DNA from 2 places in the Methylobacter sp. S3L5C genome. Region 2 is predicted to be linked to the other one. Evidence: riboswitches for the same ligand, from Rfam matches in the RefSeq annotation. Region 2 holds a riboswitch; the other holds the start of a gene.
The links. A riboswitch is a leader RNA that binds a small molecule or an ion and turns the genes downstream of it on or off. The one in region 2 is predicted to bind cyclic di-GMP.

Region 1: it holds a riboswitch for cyclic di-GMP, as region 2 does, so the genes downstream of both, KKZ03_RS10105 (VPLPA-CTERM sorting domain-containing protein) here and KKZ03_RS08865 (esterase-like activity of phytase family protein) in region 2, are expected to answer to the same signal.

What each region holds. Positions count from the first base shown of each region.
Region 1 is NZ_CP076024.1:2,246,473-2,256,119, forward strand. Features, by position in the region: gene gspH (type II secretion system minor pseudopilin GspH) at 1-56, shown strand, start outside; gene gspI (type II secretion system minor pseudopilin GspI) at 53-427, shown strand; gene gspJ (type II secretion system minor pseudopilin GspJ) at 482-1,090, shown strand; gene gspK (type II secretion system minor pseudopilin GspK) at 1,108-2,034, shown strand; gene gspL (type II secretion system protein GspL) at 2,027-3,229, shown strand; gene gspM (type II secretion system protein GspM) at 3,210-3,719, shown strand; gene KKZ03_RS10095 (hypothetical protein) at 3,987-5,282, shown strand; gene KKZ03_RS10100 (hypothetical protein) at 6,063-6,584, opposite strand; cyclic di-GMP riboswitch class I at 7,096-7,186, shown strand; gene KKZ03_RS10105 (VPLPA-CTERM sorting domain-containing protein) at 7,227-7,979, shown strand; gene KKZ03_RS10110 (hypothetical protein) at 8,056-9,647, shown strand, end outside.
Region 2 is NZ_CP076024.1:1,947,946-1,957,592, reverse strand. Features, by position in the region: gene KKZ03_RS08900 (hypothetical protein) at 285-701, opposite strand; gene KKZ03_RS08895 (hypothetical protein) at 999-1,391, shown strand; gene KKZ03_RS08890 (2OG-Fe(II) oxygenase family protein) at 1,498-2,127, opposite strand; gene KKZ03_RS08885 (hypothetical protein) at 2,405-3,484, opposite strand; gene KKZ03_RS08880 (transposase family protein) at 3,562-4,065, shown strand; gene KKZ03_RS08875 (transposase family protein) at 4,019-4,399, shown strand; gene KKZ03_RS08870 (hypothetical protein) at 4,396-4,908, opposite strand; cyclic di-GMP riboswitch class I at 5,303-5,380, shown strand; gene KKZ03_RS08865 (esterase-like activity of phytase family protein) at 5,422-6,900, shown strand; gene KKZ03_RS08860 (lamin tail domain-containing protein) at 6,961-7,647, shown strand; gene recC (exodeoxyribonuclease V subunit gamma) at 8,439-9,647, shown strand, end outside.

The DNA of each region.
Region 1 (9,647 bases), 300 kb from region 2:
GGGTGAGTAATACCCCAGAAGACGGATTGGTGATTAGCACCGAAAACAAACCATGAACAAGGTTGCTTTTAGTCATCGTGAAAATGGTTTTACCTTGCTGGAAGTATTGATAGCATTGGCATTACTGGCTATTTTAATGGTGAGTGCCATTAAAATTACCGCAGATAATATTAATAACTTGTGGTATTTGGAAAACAAAACGATTGCGGCGATTATTGCAAGTAATCATGCTGTGCAATTACGCCTTGATAAAGAAAAACCGGAAACACAAGATGGCTGGGATGAAATGGCCGGGCGACGTTGGTATTGGCAAATCAAACGAAATAAAGCCGTTATTTCAGGGGTGTGGCGTTACCGTATTGAGGTTTTTTTGGAAGGTGACAAAACGGCTCTTTTTGGTTTAATCAGCGATGTCAGTAAAAATTGATGAGAATTCTAGCTTTTAAGGTAGCGAGGCACGCCCTACAAGGAATGTTCAGTAGTGATAGAGAAAAATCAGTCAGTGCAATATAGAAAAAATCAACAACAAGGCTTTACCTTGCTGGAAATATTGATAGCGCTGGCCATCTTTGCGGTGATGTCGATGATGGCTTATGCCGGTTTGGCAGCCGTACTTATGGCGCGTGCCGCTACAGAACCCAGGTCTCAACAGATGGCGCAATTGCAAACCACTTTGTATTTGCTTAATGAAGATTTAAGTCAGGCAATCAACCGGCCTATCAGGGATGAATTTGGTAGTCCAGAACCCGCTTTTAGTGGCGGTCGTGGAAACGAGATTTTAGCGTTTACCCGCAGTGTGCCGGTAGGTTCTGGTAATGGCGCAGTCAATAGCTTGCATAGAGTCAGTTACCGTTTTGAAAAGGGTGCCTTGTATCGACAGGTTTGGAGCTTGCCGGACAGAACACAGCAAACACAATACCGACGTAGAAAACTGATGACAGTCGAGCAAGTTACTATAAATTTTTACAGTGAAGAATCACAAACCTGGTTGCCGTTTAATGGCAGTGGCGGAAGTCCTGATGCGCTTGAAGTCAGTTTTAAGCTGGCCGGTTTGGGTAGTATTCAGCGTTTGTTTTTATTGCATCAATGACACTGCAAAAACTCAGGATGCCAAACACGCAGCGGGGCATTGCCCTGATTACGGTCATGCTGGTACTGGCGGTTGTTACGGTTTCGTTGGTATCAATGTCCAGTGACCGGCAGATGGATATACGCAGAACCGAAAATCAGTTGCGCTCAAGCCAAGCGTGGGAGTATGTGCATGGGCTTGAAGCTTGGGCAGGAAATCAGCTTAACATTGATTTTTCCACCAATCAATACGACGCGCTTACTGATCATTGGAGTAAACCGCTGTTTTCAACGATTCCAGAAGGGAACATTAAAGCCGATATCATTGAGTTGCAAGGCAGGATTAATATCAATAATTTACTGGTCGATGATAAACCCAGTGATGATGACGTTCAACGCTTAAAGCGCTTGTTAACCAATCTTGATATAAAGCCCGAGTTGGTTGACGCCATGCTGGATTGGATGGATCCTGACATGGAAATGCGTTATCCAAACGGTGCTGAAGACGAAATTTATACCAAGCTCGTGCCGGCCTACCGTAGTGCTAATAGCCCGTTTGCAGAGGTGAGCGAATTGTTGCGGGTACAAGGTATCACTCAAACAGATTACGAAAAATTATTGCCCTATATTTATGTGGCCGAGGGCTATCAACCCGTTAATGTTAATACGGCCAGTGCTGTGGTTTTGCGTTGCATGACCAAGGACATAAAAAAAGATGAAGCCGAATCCATCTTTAGAGCCAGTGGTAAACCTTTTAAAAAAGTGGAAGAGTTTTTAAAAGACGAAGCGATGGCTGGTATTAGTGTCAACAAAACCAGTTTGAGCGTGGTCAGTAACCATTTTTTATTATCAGGACAAATCGACATGGGGAAAAATGCATTAACGTTCCAGTCACAAATACAACGCAATGCCGATGGCAAGGTTAAAATAAGCAAGCGGATGCGCAGGAGTTTACTGGATGGCTGAGAAAATTATAGCCAGACTGATTAATCAACAAGATGCGGATGTTCAATGGCTGATTGTAAATGATGTTACGTCGTCTGCAGTACAACAGGGAACGTTGCAGGATTTGGCGGTCAGTGCCGGCAATACAGCGATTACCTTATTATTGCCGGCAGCAGAGATCTTGTTGCTGGCAGTCGATTTACCGGTTAAAAGTAACAGTCAAATTAAAAAAGCACTGCCTTTTGCGCTTGAAGATTTGCTTGCCGATGACGTAGACACTTATCATCTGGTCTGGCATCGGCCGTCCAAAGACACCGTTTATGTCGCGGCAATCAATCAGGTCAAGCTGCAAAATTGTCTGTCGAGTTTTAAGGAAGCCGGCATAAATATCAACAGCGTTTATCCGGAAACCTTGTGCCTGCCTTATCAGGCTGAGAGTTGTTCACTTGTTATTGATCGGCACAATGCCATTTTACGGAATGGGCAATGGCTGGGTGGCGGTATTGATGTTGAGGTATTACCGACGATGCTGGATAAGTTGCTAACAGAAAATCCGGAGTTGTATGGGTTACAAGTCTGGGAGGTTAATGAGCCTGCACAGTGGTTTTTAGACGTACCCATCACCAAGGATCATCATAAACTGGAGGCAGTTTTACCATTTTTACAGGCCGGTGCAGTAAAGTTGGGTGGTGAATTTAATTTGTTAACGGGTGTTTTTGGCCGTAAAAACACAATGGACTGGCACTGGCAAGAGTGGTTGCCTGCGTTAGGAGTTATTCTGCTTGCTGTACTGCTACAAATCGGCACCTTGATAACCGGTTATTGGCACCAAAATACAGAACTGGCAGCACTGGAAACAAAGACATTAGAACTGTTTAAGCAAACTTTTCCCGAGATAAAACGGATTGTTAATATCAACGTGCAGGCAGATCAGCAGGTCACTGAACTAAAAAAACACAGCGTAGGGCAGGGCAGTCAATTTATGCAGCTGTTATATCAGACCGGTGAAATGCTTGGCACAAACCCGGATTTTAAGTTACAGCAACTGGATTTTATAAACAACCTAATGCAATTGCAGCTTATCGCCACAGATATTAGTCAAATTGAACAACTTAAGCAGCAGCTTGAAAGCAAAAATGCCTTATCAGTAAAAGTTCAGTCCGCAGAAGCTGGCCCAAATGGCGTGGAGGCACACCTTGAAATTAAACAAAAATGAGTTTCTGCAGCGCCTGGAAGCCCTGTCGCCAAGAGAGCGCTTGTTGTCCGTCGGCGTTGTTGTTTTTATCGTGTTTTATGCTTTATATCAATTAGTTATTGCGCCGATAGCCGCAGAAAAAATCCTGCTTGAACAAAAAATTAATGCCCAGCAGCGGATTTATCACGCTATAAAAAAGACCAGCCTGGAAGTTACAACGTTACGTAAAAATCAACAGGACACGGGGGTTGATAGTATAGAGGGGCAATCGATAATGACCGTTATTGATACTAGCAGTAATGAGTTGGACATAAAGTCCGCCATCAAACGCATGATTCCTGAAGGCGCCGACAAAGTGACCTTGTGGCTTGAAAATATTGCCTTCGATAAACTAACCCTTTGGCTGGCGGTGCTGGAAACAAAGCATGCCATCACGGTTGATCAAATTAGCATTAATCGGGAACAAACCAACAAAGGCACAGTAACCGCCAAATTGTTGCTGAGTCACTAAGGCGGCAGCAATTCAGAGCGTTCTAGTAGAACTTATAAATCAATCAGTTGCTGAGTGTTAAAATTTAATTTTTCTTGCTGTTTTAATGAATAATGAGTGATTTTCCATTAATTTCACCATTAAAATCATACTTTCAATGAAAAAACGTTCAAACCAAACCAGATCTACGTCCAACGTCGAATAAAAAAAGCTAAGCAACGTGCTGCGGCAGCCAGGCAAGAGACCATCACTAGCCAGCAGCAGAAGAAAAAGCAACTTGTGCATGAAATGTACTCCACCATTTGCCAACACTTTCCCGAGCTGTTTGAGTGGATGCGAGCGGTGGATGATTGTCGTAAGAAAACTTCAACTTATGAGTTGGCCGCTCACCTGACTGCATGCTTGGCGATGTTCCTGTTTAAATCGGGTTCTCGTAATCAATACAACCAGTGCCGTGAGAATCTACAATTCAAGCAGAATTACCGGCGTCTATTCGGTTTTTTCATGCCCCATGGTGATTCCGTGCAGAAGGTCATGGACTTGTTAGATATTTTTCAAATTGAACAATTGAAGCACCAGATGATTCAGGTTTTGATTCAACGCAAAACCTTCCATAACAGTCGTTACCGTGGGCATTGGTTTCGAATTGCGGTTGATGCAAGTGGGATGGGTAGTTATGACCATCAACGTGATGAGCAATGCCTGCAGCGTACGTCAAAAAATGGTAAAACCACTTACTTTCATTCAGTCTTGGAAGCAAGGCTGATTACCCCGAACGGATTCAGCATATCCATCGCCACTGAGTGGCTTGAAAATCCCGAGGATGGTGAGTATGACAAACAAGATTGTGAGCGTAAGGGCTTCATCCGTCTGGCAACCACACTAAAGAAAGTTTATCCACGCCTGCCCATACTGATACTCGCGGATGGCTTATATCCCTATGAAGGTTTTTTCGCTATTTGCAAAGCCAATCAATGGCATTACTGCGTGACCTTTAAGGACGGCAACCTAACCTCCGTTTGGGAGGAAGTTATGGAATTACAGGCACTGCAAAGCAAGAATACCCGCCAGGACCTGTGCTATCTGCCCGCTGGCAAAACCGTAGAGCAGGTATTTCAGTGGGTGACGGCGGTAGATTATAAAGGGCATACGTTAAATTGGCTGGCGTGCAAAGAGACCATCAGATCGACAAAAACAGAAGTACTCGAAGAGGCGCTAAAAACTACGCGTTTTGTCCACATCACTGATTTACCCATCAATGCTAGCAATATTGCTGACACCAGTCGGACTGGACGCTTGCGCTGGAAAATCGAGAATGAAGGCTTCAATACCCTTAAAAACGGTGGCTATGGCATGGAACATCAATACGCCAGGAAAAGTTATTGTGCCCTTAAAAATTACTTCCAATTCATGCAAATGGCACACCTCATTCATCAATTGATGACGTTGAATACTCGCTTTCGAGAAGACTTCATGAAGGCTAAAAACCATCCCACCCTGAAAAGCCTTTGGGTTCAGCTTGTTTCCGCCATGCAATGCTTTGAAATTAATGAACAGGAACTACAAGGTATTAGCGGGGCTTAACTTAATGGCAGTGAAGGTGGGCCAACATAAAGTAGTGCATTTTTGCATTCATACTTATTAAGATAACCAGTAGTAAATAAGCTTCACGAATTTACAAATTAATTGTGTAACTAAACAGTGCGTAAGGCGTGCCATATCCACCTTTTTGTATGATTGGTAAAATAAATACTGTAAACAAGCATAAAAATTCGTAAAAAATTGAAACTTTGAGTTTTATAGCTTTTGTCTATGGCAACAAACCTTGGTTTTTTATGCTGATTACTTGAGAAATTAGCAAAACACCGCAAGCAATTGTGCTAATTTTTCGAGAAATTAACAAAACACTTCAAGCGATTTTTCTAATGAAATAAGGATTTATAAAAGTACTTCAAGCAATTAGGCTGATTTTTTAAGCGGTAAAAAAGAAACATCAAGTAAATAGACGGGTTGCTTTAATTATAAAAATATAATAATGCGTCTTTAACCATAGGTATATACACAAGTCTTACTGCTCCTTCTTCAAAGGGAGAAGGTTGAGATGAGGGGTATGTAACTGCTTGATTTTATTCTCCTCGGCAATTGCTCCTGCATTGTGCTGCATCCGTGCAGTCGTCATCCCAGCCCTCTCCAACAAGAGAGGGAGCTTGGCGCTTCTACAACTCATTGTTTTTATTATGAGGAGAAGTTGTGTAGATGCCTATGGTCTTTAACAAGGGGGAGGCTATATTTACAAGCCTGACCTCCATTGCGAATGAAACAAGCAGGGTACATGTTTCGTGCTTTTTGTGGACTAAAAACTTTTTATTTAGTAACCAACACTAACTCTACTTCAGCTTCGGCAGTATCAAGATCTTCCTTGATAAATTCAGGCAGGCTATATTTCGCTATAAAATAACTTTTAAGCCAGGTATTAATATCCAGTTGTTTAAAAGCCAGTGCGGCATCTATTTGCAATAAACGTTGGCGTACCAAATGTTGTGGAAGCAGAATTAATTCTATGTCAGCCATGGCCACAAATTTATCGGGATTGGCATTGCCATTGTTGATAATCTTAAAAAGTTGTTGTTTTTTTAAGCCCAAATTCTGGTTTAATTCTTCCCTAAACTCAATAAATAAAGGCAGTAAGTCACTGCCAGTGCAATCCATGTCGTGTAATTGGTACATGCGGTTTAAAAGATTACTAACGGCAAAGCGATAAAGTTCTGCTTCTCTTACAAATAGACGAGACGCCATGGTTTGGATAGCATTCCTATCATGATTGTTTAAACGCATTGAAACGATTTGTTTTTTATCGCCTTCAGTAATTCCTGGTGATGATGACATATTTCAACTGCTGGTATTAGTAAAGTTCAGAAATTACATTAAAGTCTGATTATTATTAAATATAGTTGATTATTGTGACAGCTTTATAACAAAGCATACATTTAATCAATAAGTCATCCTTTTACCATACTAATTGTGTTGACATGGACAGCTTTTTACCAAACCCAACTAGGCAACTGCAAAGCAAAGGACTTGTTTTATCACTGCCCGAGTAAGTGTATTGCAAGATTAATATATAGAGTAATGAAGTTGTCATACAAGTGTATTACATTGTCAGCAACTGTCACTGTTTTGTAATCCAAAAGATTGAACCGATATGGGATACTAGCTCCACGTTGAAAGCATCTGGAGCAGATGCCGGTTAAGCAAGGGAAGGCACTGACCATACTGACAGAAGCAGCAACAGCGCTTTATTCTTGATTCAGTATTCAGCAGTAAAGAAATAGATTTATGGTAGCGGGAGCTTAACTGCTTGGCAATAAAGCAGTGAATAATATATTGGTAACAAAGAAAGTGTAAAAGCTAAACCCGTTGCGAAGCGGGGACGGAAAGCTACAGGTCTTGAAAGATTACAAATGTTTTAAGATGGCTGGGCCGCCACATTATGCGAATTTTAATTTTAAACATAATTGGTATTAACAAATGAAAAAATTTAACAAAACTTTACTCGTTGCGGCGTTAATGATAGCTGCTGGTTCTGCTAATGCGAATATCTCTGTTCATAATGGCGATTCAGAACTGTTTATGTCGGTTTATGATTCTAGCAGCAAAAACACGTACTCTTTGAATACGGGTTTGACTATCGATGCTTTTATAGCAGCGGCTAGCAACTCTACTTATGCCTATACTCACGATCTGTCTTTAGATGCCGTATGGACATCTGGTTTTAAAGGTGCTGCAGGCTTTAATGCTGCGACTACTAGTTATGCGCTGATAGTGGGCAGCAATGTTAATCCTGATGTTTTGCTTACCTCAAGTGCAGTCGGTGGTTTGGTGCTAACTGATACTATTGACGCATTAGTTAGTAATTTTCAAATCCAAGCGGGTGAAGTTAACGCTTCCGGTTTTGATATCTCTAAAGTTGTTAATGATGGCAGTATAGCAAATACCGGACAATTTAAAGACTTTGATAATGCATTTGGCCTTCAAACTGGTGCTAAGGCTGCCGGTGCTTACGGCTCTGCGTTAGCTTTTTTTCATGCCACTAATGTTCCTAATGCAGCAGGAGACGAGCTAGAGTCACACGTAGAGCAGTTTGCCGGATCATGGACATTGGCGGGTAATACATTGTCTTTTTCTGCTCCTGCTCCAATATCCGCTGTGCCATTGCCTGCTGCAGTATGGTTTTTTGGCGCTGGTTTGATGGGTATGTTGCGTTTAAATCGTCGTAAATAAATGGTTGTATAAATCCTGTGACGGCTGCATTGTTTTAATGCAGTCGTTTCTGATGTTTTTTAATTGAGAGGCTAAAATGAAAAAAAATTTAATCCTGGGTGCTGCCATTTCGGCTGCATTATTGGCGGGAAACGCGCAAGCGATTACCGTTGATGCTAACAACTTTCCTGTTTATGATACCAGCGCAGCTGGCGATACCCGTGTGGTATATATGTCTGGCGCTTCAGCGGCCGGTACTTTTATAGAAAAAGTATTAACAGGTGCGGGTGTTGCTGCAGATCAAATTTGTGACGTTAGCCAGCCTATCTGGAAATTTAAAGACAATATTGACGGTGCGACACAAAAAGCTTATTTGTGCACGCAATCAACAACAGCGACCGGTTTAACATTGGCCACTGGCAAAGCTAACTTATTAATTTACAAGCGTGATGAAGGCGGTTCTGGTTATGGCGTTAGCCCAATCATTGCTGAAGCTAATGGCGATACTGCCGGTGCTACTATCGAGTTCTTAAAAGTTAACTCAACAAACTGTACTGGTGTAGCACCTGCTGCTGCCGGTACATTAACCAGTATTACTTGTGCTTATACAACAGGTACTGCCGGAAATAACCAATTGGTTGTTCCTGATGTCGGTGTTTCTGATGTCGATCCTGCGCAATTTCAAGGGTTAAATGCTCCTTTAAAAACTAATAATGTCACCCTGTTTGCTAATGTAACAGCTGCGGATGTTGCCAAGTTAACGGTAACACCTGGCGCTGCAGTTGTGTTTGGTGTCCCGGTAAGCATGCATTTATACAGAGCGTTACAAGGTGCTCAACTTGCCATGCATACTATTCCAGTTGCTGATCCAGTATCTGGTACAACTTGCATTGTGGGCGATGTGACAAATGCTGCTTGTATGCCCAGCTTGTCAAAACAGGAAATTGCTTCCCTGATTAAAGGTGATTGGAATAACTGGAACAAATTAATGGTCACTATTCCTGGTGTAACTGCACCTCTTGGTTTAGCAGCATGGGCATCAGCTAATCAAGCAGCTGATGCACCTGCCAACGCTACGACACATGTCTGCCGTCGTGAAAATGGCTCAGGTACACAAGCGCAATTAAATAATTTTGCCTTAAATTATCCTTGTACTACGGCTTCATCTACTACTCCTCCGGCTGTTGGAAATGATGGCCTAAACGGTAATACAGGTACTAAAACAGAATCATCTTTAGTCACGTTAATTCATGAGAACTCAACTTCTGGTCGCGTTACTGCTTGTTTGAAAGATCTGAATTTGGGTGTCGATACCGCTGGTGATGGCTTTACTAATCCATATATAACGGGTACTGCTCCTAAAACATTTCGTTGGGCTATCGGTGCACAAGCTTTAGAGAAAAAAGACGCAAATTTTGAATTCGTAAGAATCAACGGTGTTGCGCCTACGTTGGTTAACGTTGTTAAAGGTGATTATCTGGACTGGTTTGAAAATACATTCCAATACAATACTGCTCATGCAAGATTTTCTGAAGCCGGCCTGAAAACAACCATTGATGCGATTATTAAAGCGTCAACGGTACCTGCGGTAATGGGTTCGATCAATTCGGGTTCTGGCTTGTCACATGGTTTTGGTAACGGTGCTTATTTGGCCAATCCAAAAGCGAATACCCCAGTAACAACCGGTAT
Region 2 (9,647 bases):
TTAAGGAAAAGACTTTGATTTATCTGGGTTCGTCTCAGTCAAGCTAAAAAAACTTGAACATCGAGTTTAATAAAAAATCTGAGTCACTGATTCAGAGCTTGTATTTTTATTAAATGACTGTAAAAAATCTCGTCGTAACTTTATCAAAACTACAGTCGATAGTCGTATTAAAAGACATCAACGGTGACAGTTTGTTTACGAAGACAATTTACCCGTCAATAGCCCAAGCATCACATTATTGAAATACTCGGGCTTGAAGAAAGTATGAGTTTACAGCAATGTTTTTATCGATAAATTTTTGATGAGGCTGGTCGACCGGTTTGCACTTTTTCGACTTGCTCAATAACACTTTTAAGATCATCCAAGGTTAATTGGGTCAGTAAATGTAGTCCGGCACGAAGAATCTCGCCCTTCTTGACATTAATTCCTGCTGCCAGGCAGGTTTTCTTAAGCTCTGAAATTTTTAGATAATCCTCTTCCGGAAATGAAAAACTATCCCTGATCACTTTTACTTTAGGATTTTTTTTCTTTTTAATATCTCCTTTTTCATCAACTTCGACTTCAATTACCTCAACAGTCACATTTGATTTTTCAACTGTCGGCTTTTTAGAGGCTTTTTTATTCGTTATGTTCTCTATTGGCAGCTCAATTTCAACGGATTCTGCTATTGTTTTTTTTGCTTTCTGCTTTGTTGCACTCATTATAAATTCCTCTTACTGTTCAATAAAAAAAACAGTATATACCGTTTATACTGTTTTAAACAGTATTTTGTCTATGACTGCCTAACAAGGAGGCTGTCCGACAATAGAAAACCTACAACAGCATCTATTCTCGGCAACCTCAAAGTCCAACACTTTGATTATCGACTGTGTTAATAGAATCTCATCAGGCTATTTGAGCTAATATCTATAGGAAAAACAGGCACTATAAAATATACTCAAGCCTGATATTAAATGCCCCTTTCAACAACAATCTTGGCCAGTAGATAAAGGTGATTCATGATTAACTTACCCGCGTTGCTTTTGTCAGCAATATTACTTTCAGGGTGTACCAACAACCAATCAGTCTCTGAAAATGCCCCGAATAATAATATCGGTTATTTTTCAGATGCATTAACATGCAACCAATCAACCACGCAAAAAACGAAGATTAACGTTCCTACGGGAGGAACACAAATTGTTATCGAGATGCCAATCGGCCACGATGCAAATACCTTTGTCGACTGTATGAAGCATGAGGGATGGCCGATTACGCATGCAGATCCCACTGAATATCTAAAAGTTTCAACAGATTGCCTACAAAAAACCCAAGGAACAGAAAATATGGATGAAAACTATGCGGTCTGTGTAAAACGTAGCCGTATGGATGTCGACGTTATCACCGACAAATAGGCAGGTTTGATGTATCAATCAGTCGATTGATTTTCGGTTAAAAATCCTGATTGTCCTTTTTTATAAAAAGAATGGGCAATCAGGCAGATAATTGATCGCCAAAATATTAAGAGCGAACCGTTTTCGCAAAGCGGGCATTAAAAGCAATCGATATGCGATCTTCTTCACTTTCGTTGGGATAAACCCAATGCCGCAAATAAGACGGAAATATCAACAACATACCGGCTTTCGGCTTCATAATAAATTTACTGGCAAAGCAGGCTGCACCATCCACTGCCAAGGTACGAACATTGGTGCGAGTATCAAAAAATTCGATACTACCGCTCAGGTCTTTATCGCCTTCGGGCACACTGACATAGTAGGAGCCGGACCAAGTCCAGTTAGGATGATCATGCGGCGTATTAAGGCCGCCGAGACCCAGTACATTAACCCAGCCCTCGGCCTGAAGGCTATAGAGCGGAAAGTCAAAACCGGGTGAGACATTTTTGGTAGCCAGTTGAATCGCTTCCACAATATGCTTACGCAAAGCCTGAAAACCCGGTTCGCTACGCATAAAAAAATCATCATCGGAGTGCCAGCCTCGCCAGTTACTGCGCGCCATCCCCGATGAACCTTCATGTAAAGTTCCGATTTCTGATAGTAGTTGAGAGTTAAGCGCTTGGGCGCTTTCTATCTCAAAAACAGTCAGTGGTGAATAAAATAGCGGTTGCATACCTTGCAGCTTGAGAGTGCTCATAGAATATTTCCAAAGTCAGTGATGTAATTCGCGCGGTCACCTTTACGGAATTTATGATCGAGTTGTGACCCCGAAAAGTATGTGCACCTGAATGTGTTTATTTCGCTCATGATTCGACAAGCGGACTGCGAAAGGAATAAACACATTCAATTTATCCCGAGAATCATTAATAATTAAGTAAAGATTTCTTAGCTAAAAATAGAAAAAGCGGCGACAAGATTGCCTTGTCGCCGCTTTTGTTAAGGCACCCAGTTGCCGGGCTTAAACCTGAGACAATTTAGCTTTTTTTATTACGACGTGTAAAACCCAAAAAGCCCATAATTGCAGAACCGAACAACCAAGCTGCTGCTGGAACCGGAACTGCTGCTGGCGCAGTAACCAGTTGTAACTGACCACCTTCAACCAACAACGGATTGGTAGAAGACTTGTGATTTTGAGTAACCATCAAAAATGCGTCGTAACCCAAAATAGCAGATACGTCAATAACACCTGAAGATTCTTCATCAGCAGTAACAGAACCTGCAACCACAGTACCTCCAACCACATCACCAAATAAAGAAGCATCATGCTTTAAGATAGCGGTTAATGAATCTGTAGCCAGATCATAAGACCATACTTTGGCATTATGTGGAGCATTACCGGTATCTTCCTGCAATATCAATGACTTGCCATCAGCAGACACAGTCATGTTGTCCATCATGATTTGGCCTTCAGTACCATCCAGCAACTTTTTAATAGTACCGCCCAATTCTGGATTGGTAATATCCGCAAAATCCAATTCCCATAAACGTGAAGCACCCACTTGGGTTTGACCTGTAATTTCAGTTTTATCGAGTTGGTCAGTAGTCACAAACCAGAACTTGCTACCATCAGCACTCCAGGTACCATCTTCAGGGCGAGAAAATGTAGTCGCCGTATCGCTTAAAGTAAACGCCGCACCATCAACGATATTGGTGGCACGTGTAGTGCCATTAGCGATTTCAAGAGCATTACCGGTAACATTAACAAACTTCAGATTACCGTTATTCAAACCGGCTTTATCAACTTCAGAACCGGTATTAGTTTTCGTACCTACATACACACCAACCGTATTATTCATGACACCAGTACCGCCATCGTTGGTACCGATGGCAATGGTTTTATCCTGTGAGAAAGGATTAATTAAAATATTTTCCCAACCGCCAACAGCCGTTCCACCAGAACCGTTGGTTGCCAAATTAAATTTACCCAATGTGTAACTGCTGCCAGCGTCTAAACCGGTAACTACTGTTGCTTGTGCCCAACCCGTGCTGCCGCCTTCCTCACCAGTCATGAACAATTTTGCTTGAGTACCCATACCTGTTGCTACATTAGACATCTTTCCTAAATAATTGACATAGAATTTGGCTTTGATAGGGTTAAAATAGCGATCTACCTCTGAAAACACGGATAGCCATGACTCCTTATGCCCAATTGCCAAGACACAAGCCTGAAGAATTTTTAAGGACTGTCGGCCTGTCACCAGAAGATTTTCTGCATCTTCACGGTAAGCTGGTGACTTACCTGGACGAACAAAAAGTCCTTAATCCACTGACTAGACGGGGACGAAAAGACTCCAAGATGGCTTTGGAAGACCGCTTGTTACTGACACTCTATTATCTTCGTCACTATCCGACGTTGATAAATCTGGCTGCGGTCTTCGACATCAGCGAATCGTATTGCCATAAAATCTATACTCGCACTGTAAGACTATTGATCAAAATCGAAAAACTGCCCAACCGCAAAGCACTGTTGGAAGATCCCGCAGCTACCGTGGTCATTGATGTTTCGGAGCAGCCTATCGAGCGCCCTGTTAAAAACCAGAAAGCGTACTTTTCAGGAAAAAAAACGCCACACGATCAAAGTCCAACTCGTGATCTGCCTATTGACGATGACTATACTCTCCGTAGTGATAGGTAAAGGTCAACAGCATGATTTTTCGATCTTCAAAGATAGCCGTCTATTGTTACATCCTGATGCCCTGTTGTTGGCGGATTCCGGATACCAAGGGATAAAGAAACACCATCAGAACTCGACTCTACCGGTTAAAAAGAAAAAAGGCCAACCGCTTTCGGCAGAAGACAAAGCCGATAATAAGGCACTATCAAAACAGCGTATTTTTATTGAGCATGTTAATCGCCGATGCAAAATTTTCAGGATTGCCAAAGATGTTTATCGGGGCAAACACAAGCATTACTCCTTGACATGGAATTTAGTGGCTGCTCTTGTTAACTTACGCTATGGCTGTATTTAGGAAAGATGTCTATTAAACAAAGCGCTCGCAGCAGGCAGGTCGGCAGAGCAGAAACGACTAAACGTAGTAGTCAGATTAGAAACTGCCTGTGATTGTTGAAATCCGTTATCCCAACCATAAACTTTAGTGATCAAATCCCCACCGCTTTGTACGGCTAAAGTAGCTTTATCAATGACCCATTTAGACACATAAGCACCGCCTTTAGTCGCATCAGGATTGTGCGTGTGCGCAGAACCGACAGTATTATTCCACTCATGATTCATCAATACGGTAAAAGTACCATCATTGTTATCAAAAGCACCTAAACCGTCAGGAAGACCGCCCATAGTATAACCACCCACTACGTTTCCAGTAGTCAGGATTGAAGTTACTGCCCAACCTGGAGCAGTAGCCAATGGAAGCAGATAAGGCGCTGTAGTCGTGCTGGGGCCTGTAACAGCGGATGCCATCAAAGGCATACCAGCCAATATTGCAGCAACAGCTGCAACAGATTTTCTCATTTTAAACATGGTCTTTTCCTGGCTAATAAAATTATTGAGTATGTCCGGTAACTATTAACCGGAAAATAGTTTATACCGAAGAAAAATGACAGCAGCATTAAAGACATATAAAAACTATATTATTAAATAAAGCCATTTATTCAATAACATAAGTATGAAATACACATGAGATACACATGTATTACATTAAGACCAAATCTAAACAAAATTGTAATTTTTTTGATACAAAATCTTGGGGTTTTTTAGAGCTCAATACTTTACCAAGCCTGGATAATTTATCGTGCTTAGTCGTAAGCAGTGTTAATTTTTGTCTTTTTATCAAGCATCTATGCTCTCTTAATTGATGCCGTAAATTTGTAATTTCATGTCATTAAAATGACATAACTGTCTGTCAAAATAAAGTTTGTGTCAAAGCTAAACCCGTTGTGAAGCGGGGACAGAAAACTGCGGGTCTAAAAGACGAGATAGCCGGGTTACCACCTAATTGAGTATCCCACGCTTACAAACCTTTTAGGATTTACGATGCATAAAAAACTGTTACTTTCGGCTATCATAGCCTCACTTTGTGCCGCTACTTCAGCGCATGCAGCAATAACGTCAGGCCAATTAATCGCTATTGGCAGCTTGAGTGGCAGTTCTGCCGGCGTTAATACCGATTTGTCAGGCTTAACAGGCTTGCTTGAAAACGGTATAGCAGGTAATTTCCTGGGTGGTATCGGTTCCGGACTTGCTTACGCAGGCGGAAATACTTTTATTGCGACGCCAGATCGCGGACCTAATGCAACGGCGTACAACAGCCAAATAGACGACACATCTTCTTATATTGCACGTTTCCATACCATAACTCTGGATTTAACTGCCAATACATCAGGTACTGGTTTGGCTTATAACCTTACGCCAACATTAACAGCAACCACTTTGTTGTCTAGCGCCACAACGCTAAATTATGGCACTGGTGCAGGCTTGGGTAACCAAATAAATGGCGCTCCCTTAGGTTCCGGCGCACCAATACTGAATACAACCAACAACACCAATTATTTCACCGGTCGTTCTGATAATTATGGTTCTGCCAATGCACTGGGCGTAACTGATTCCACTTCAGCAAACCCCAGCAATGCCCGCTTCGATCCTGAAGGCGTACGTGTTTCCAATGACGGCAAGAGCGTATTTATTTCCGATGAATACGGTCCTTATGTCAACCAGTTTGACCGTGCAACCGGTGAGCGCATTAAATCTTTTGCGCTGCCTGCCAATTTGGCCGTTGCAAATCTGAATCCGATTGGCGCTACCGAGATAGCTAATAACACAACCAGCGGCCGAGTTACCAACAAGGGCATGGAAGGTTTAGCCATTACTCCGGACGGCACCATGCTGGTAGGTATCATGCAAGCGGCGTTGGGACAGGAGGGTGGCGGTAAAAGCATTCGTATTGTGACTATTGACATCGCAAGCGAAGCGACTCATGAATACGCCTATAAACTAACAAACGGTTCAGGTGCCAGTGAAATTATCGCCATCAACAACCATGAGTTTTTGATCGATGAGCGTGATGGCAAAGGCTTGGGAGATGGCAGTAACGCTGTCGTCAAACAGCTGTATAAAATTGACCTCACAGGTGCAACTGAAGTTAGCGGTATGACTGGCTCTTCGGCATTAGGCGCTGCAGCAATTCCAAAAACCTTGTTTCTTGACGTAGCCGCTAAACTTAATGCCAATGGCATCAACAGTGCCAATGTTCCATCCAAGATTGAAGCATTGGCTTTTGGTCAGGATATTTATGACAACGGCGCATTGTTCCACACATTATATGTTGCCAACGACAATGATTTTGTCCCTGGCCTCGCCGGTGCCAACCAATTTTATGTATTTGCTGTTGCCGATACGGCCCTTAACTTTCAGGCGCAACAAATATCTGCTGTCCCTGTTCCTGCAGCTGCCTGGTTGTTTGGTACAGGCTTGCTTGGCTTAATGACTTCGTTAAGAAAGCGCGTCCGTGCTTAAATAAATAACTCTTACCACCACAATATAGTGGTGGTTTTTAACCCTGCTTGAGAAATTAAAATGAACAATAAAACCATAGTTAAACTGTTGGCTGCCGGTGCCATGCTGAGCGGCCTAATCAATACGGCCGAAGCATCCGTTACTAATGTTAAAATTACCGAATGGATGTATAACTCCAATGCTGGAGAATTTATCGAATTTACTAATCTGGGATCAACCGCTGTTAATTTTGCCGGTTGGAGCTTTGATGACGCTAGTAGAGCGCCCAACTCAGTCACCTTATCGGATTTTGGCCTTATCGGCGCAGGCGAATCGGTAATATTAACTGAATTAACGGCAACTGCATTTCGCACAGAATGGAATTTATCATCCAACATAAAAGTTATCGGAAACAATACCCAAAATCTGGGACGCTCCGACGAAATTAATCTTTATGATAATACCAATACCTTGATTGATCGTCTTACTTATAACGATGCAGGAACCGGCAATGTGAAAGGTCCACGTACTCAATACGTAAGCGGCATCCCTGGAAGTCTTGCTGCCTTGGGAGCCAACAATGCCTCACTATGGGCTTTGTCTACTGTAGGTAACTTGGACGGTGCCTACCTATCATTAAGTGGTGACATTGCCAGCCCTGGTAAAACATCATTTGCTGTATCAGCAGTTCCGGTGCCTGCTGCTGTATGGTTGTTTAGTTCAGCATTGGCAGCATTAGGTTTTGTTGGAAGACGTAAAAAAGCATAAATTATTGACTCTTAAGAGCTATCGTAAGCCTAAAATATCTGCTTTGATTAAACCGGTATGACAGGTTAGCGATAGTCACTTTTACAATAAAAGTTGTATGTGATTTTTTGCATCTGATAACTAAAATCCAAATTTATTCTGTTTTAGCGTTACTCCCTATCGTTGAATCTCACTTTATCCTCTGCTCATAAGCGTGCTTAATGAGTTAACTATCAACTACCGTTGACCAAAAATTCGTCCTATCGTAAATTCCAAAGCAATATTTTTTAATATTGAATGTCGTTCACCGATCAATAGTACTAAAACCTCAAAGCTATCGACCACTGTCATAATTTGTCGGTATATTGGATTTTTACGCCTCAATAGACTTTCTTAAAATCTAACCGCCAACACCACGATAAAGTATGCGATATTACTGCACAGGGAATATTTTCAATTTCCAAGATAAACAAAGATAAATTATGCAGTTAGCGCTATTGGCACGGATTCATTCAAGTTGTGATAAAACCATGATAATGCTGACTTTGTTACCATGTTTTTAAAATGCAAAGCGACATATCACGGCCTTTAAACGCGGGTCGGATTTTATTGAACCACTTTGGCACCAAGCCATTACCGGCAAACCTTCTTATATCCACTGGTAGTTTTCTGGTACCTTGGAGCAGGAACGTGGTTTGATGGCTAAGAAATAGTACATTTCATTCCTAAGCTCAAAACAACAGACAAAAGGGTTACCTACAATATCAAACCCTTATTTAACCAAGATGCTTTCCAATAAAAAAAATATTCTCATGACAGAAACAAGCTACAAAACCTCGCTGGACAGCGGCATTGCAGTCATTCACTCCAATAAACTGGAAGCGTTGGGAGATGTGGTCGAATACTGGCTGCGCGAACATCCTTTGGCACCGTTGGAAAATGAAGTATTTCTGGTGCAAAGTAATGGCATGGGGCAATGGTTACAGCAAAGCCTGGCGAAAAATAGTGCGTTAGGTATTGCCGGAGCGATTAAAGTGCAATTACCCTCAGCGTTTATCTGGGCTGTTTATCGTTCGGTATTGGGCTCACAGATTCCCAAAGAACAACTGCTGGCAAAAGCGCCCTTGACCTGGCGCTTGTACCGTTTGTTGCCGACGCTGATTACCCGACCTGAGTTTGAAATTTTGGCGACATTTTTGGCGGTCGATAACAACAGCCGCAAACGCTATCAGCTCGCTGAACAGCTGGCTGATCTTTTTGACCAATATCAGGTGTATCGATCGGACTGGATTGCCGATTGGGCAGCCGGGCTTGATAGCTTGCGTGATAGCCATGGACAAAGCCAGATCATGCCGGAACAACAACGCTGGCAGGCCGCATTATGGCGGGCAGTATTGGCGGATTTAGGCGATCAATATACGCCCTACGCCAGTCGTGCAGCCGTTCATACGCAATTTATGACTCAAATTGATACACAGGAACAGCGTCCTGTCGACATGCCACGGCGAATAATAGTGTTTGGCTTGTCATCGTTACCCCAGCAGTCGCTTGAAGTATTAGCCAAACTGGGCAAATTTTGTCAGATAGTCTTGTTTGTTCATAACCCTTGCCAACATTACTGGGCAGACATTATTGAAGACAAAGCGCTGTTAAAAGCTGAACGCCGTCGCCAAGCTTATAAATCCGGTATGACAAGCGCATTGACCGACGAAGAATTACATCTCCACGCACAACCGTTGCTCGCTGCCTGGGGTAAACAAGGACGTGATTATATTCGCTTGCTGGACCAGTTTGACGATACCCAAACTTATGCAAACTGGCATTGGCCGGAGAGCAAAATTGATCTGTTCAAAGATTACTGCGAACCCGGACAAGGCAGTCTGTTGCAACAATTACAACAATCGATACTGGATTTGGAACCGCTACCTACCGAGCCTGTCGACCTGCCTGAAGTCGATAATTCCCTGATGTTTCATATTGCTCATAGTCCGCAGCGTGAAGTCGAAATTCTTCACGATCAG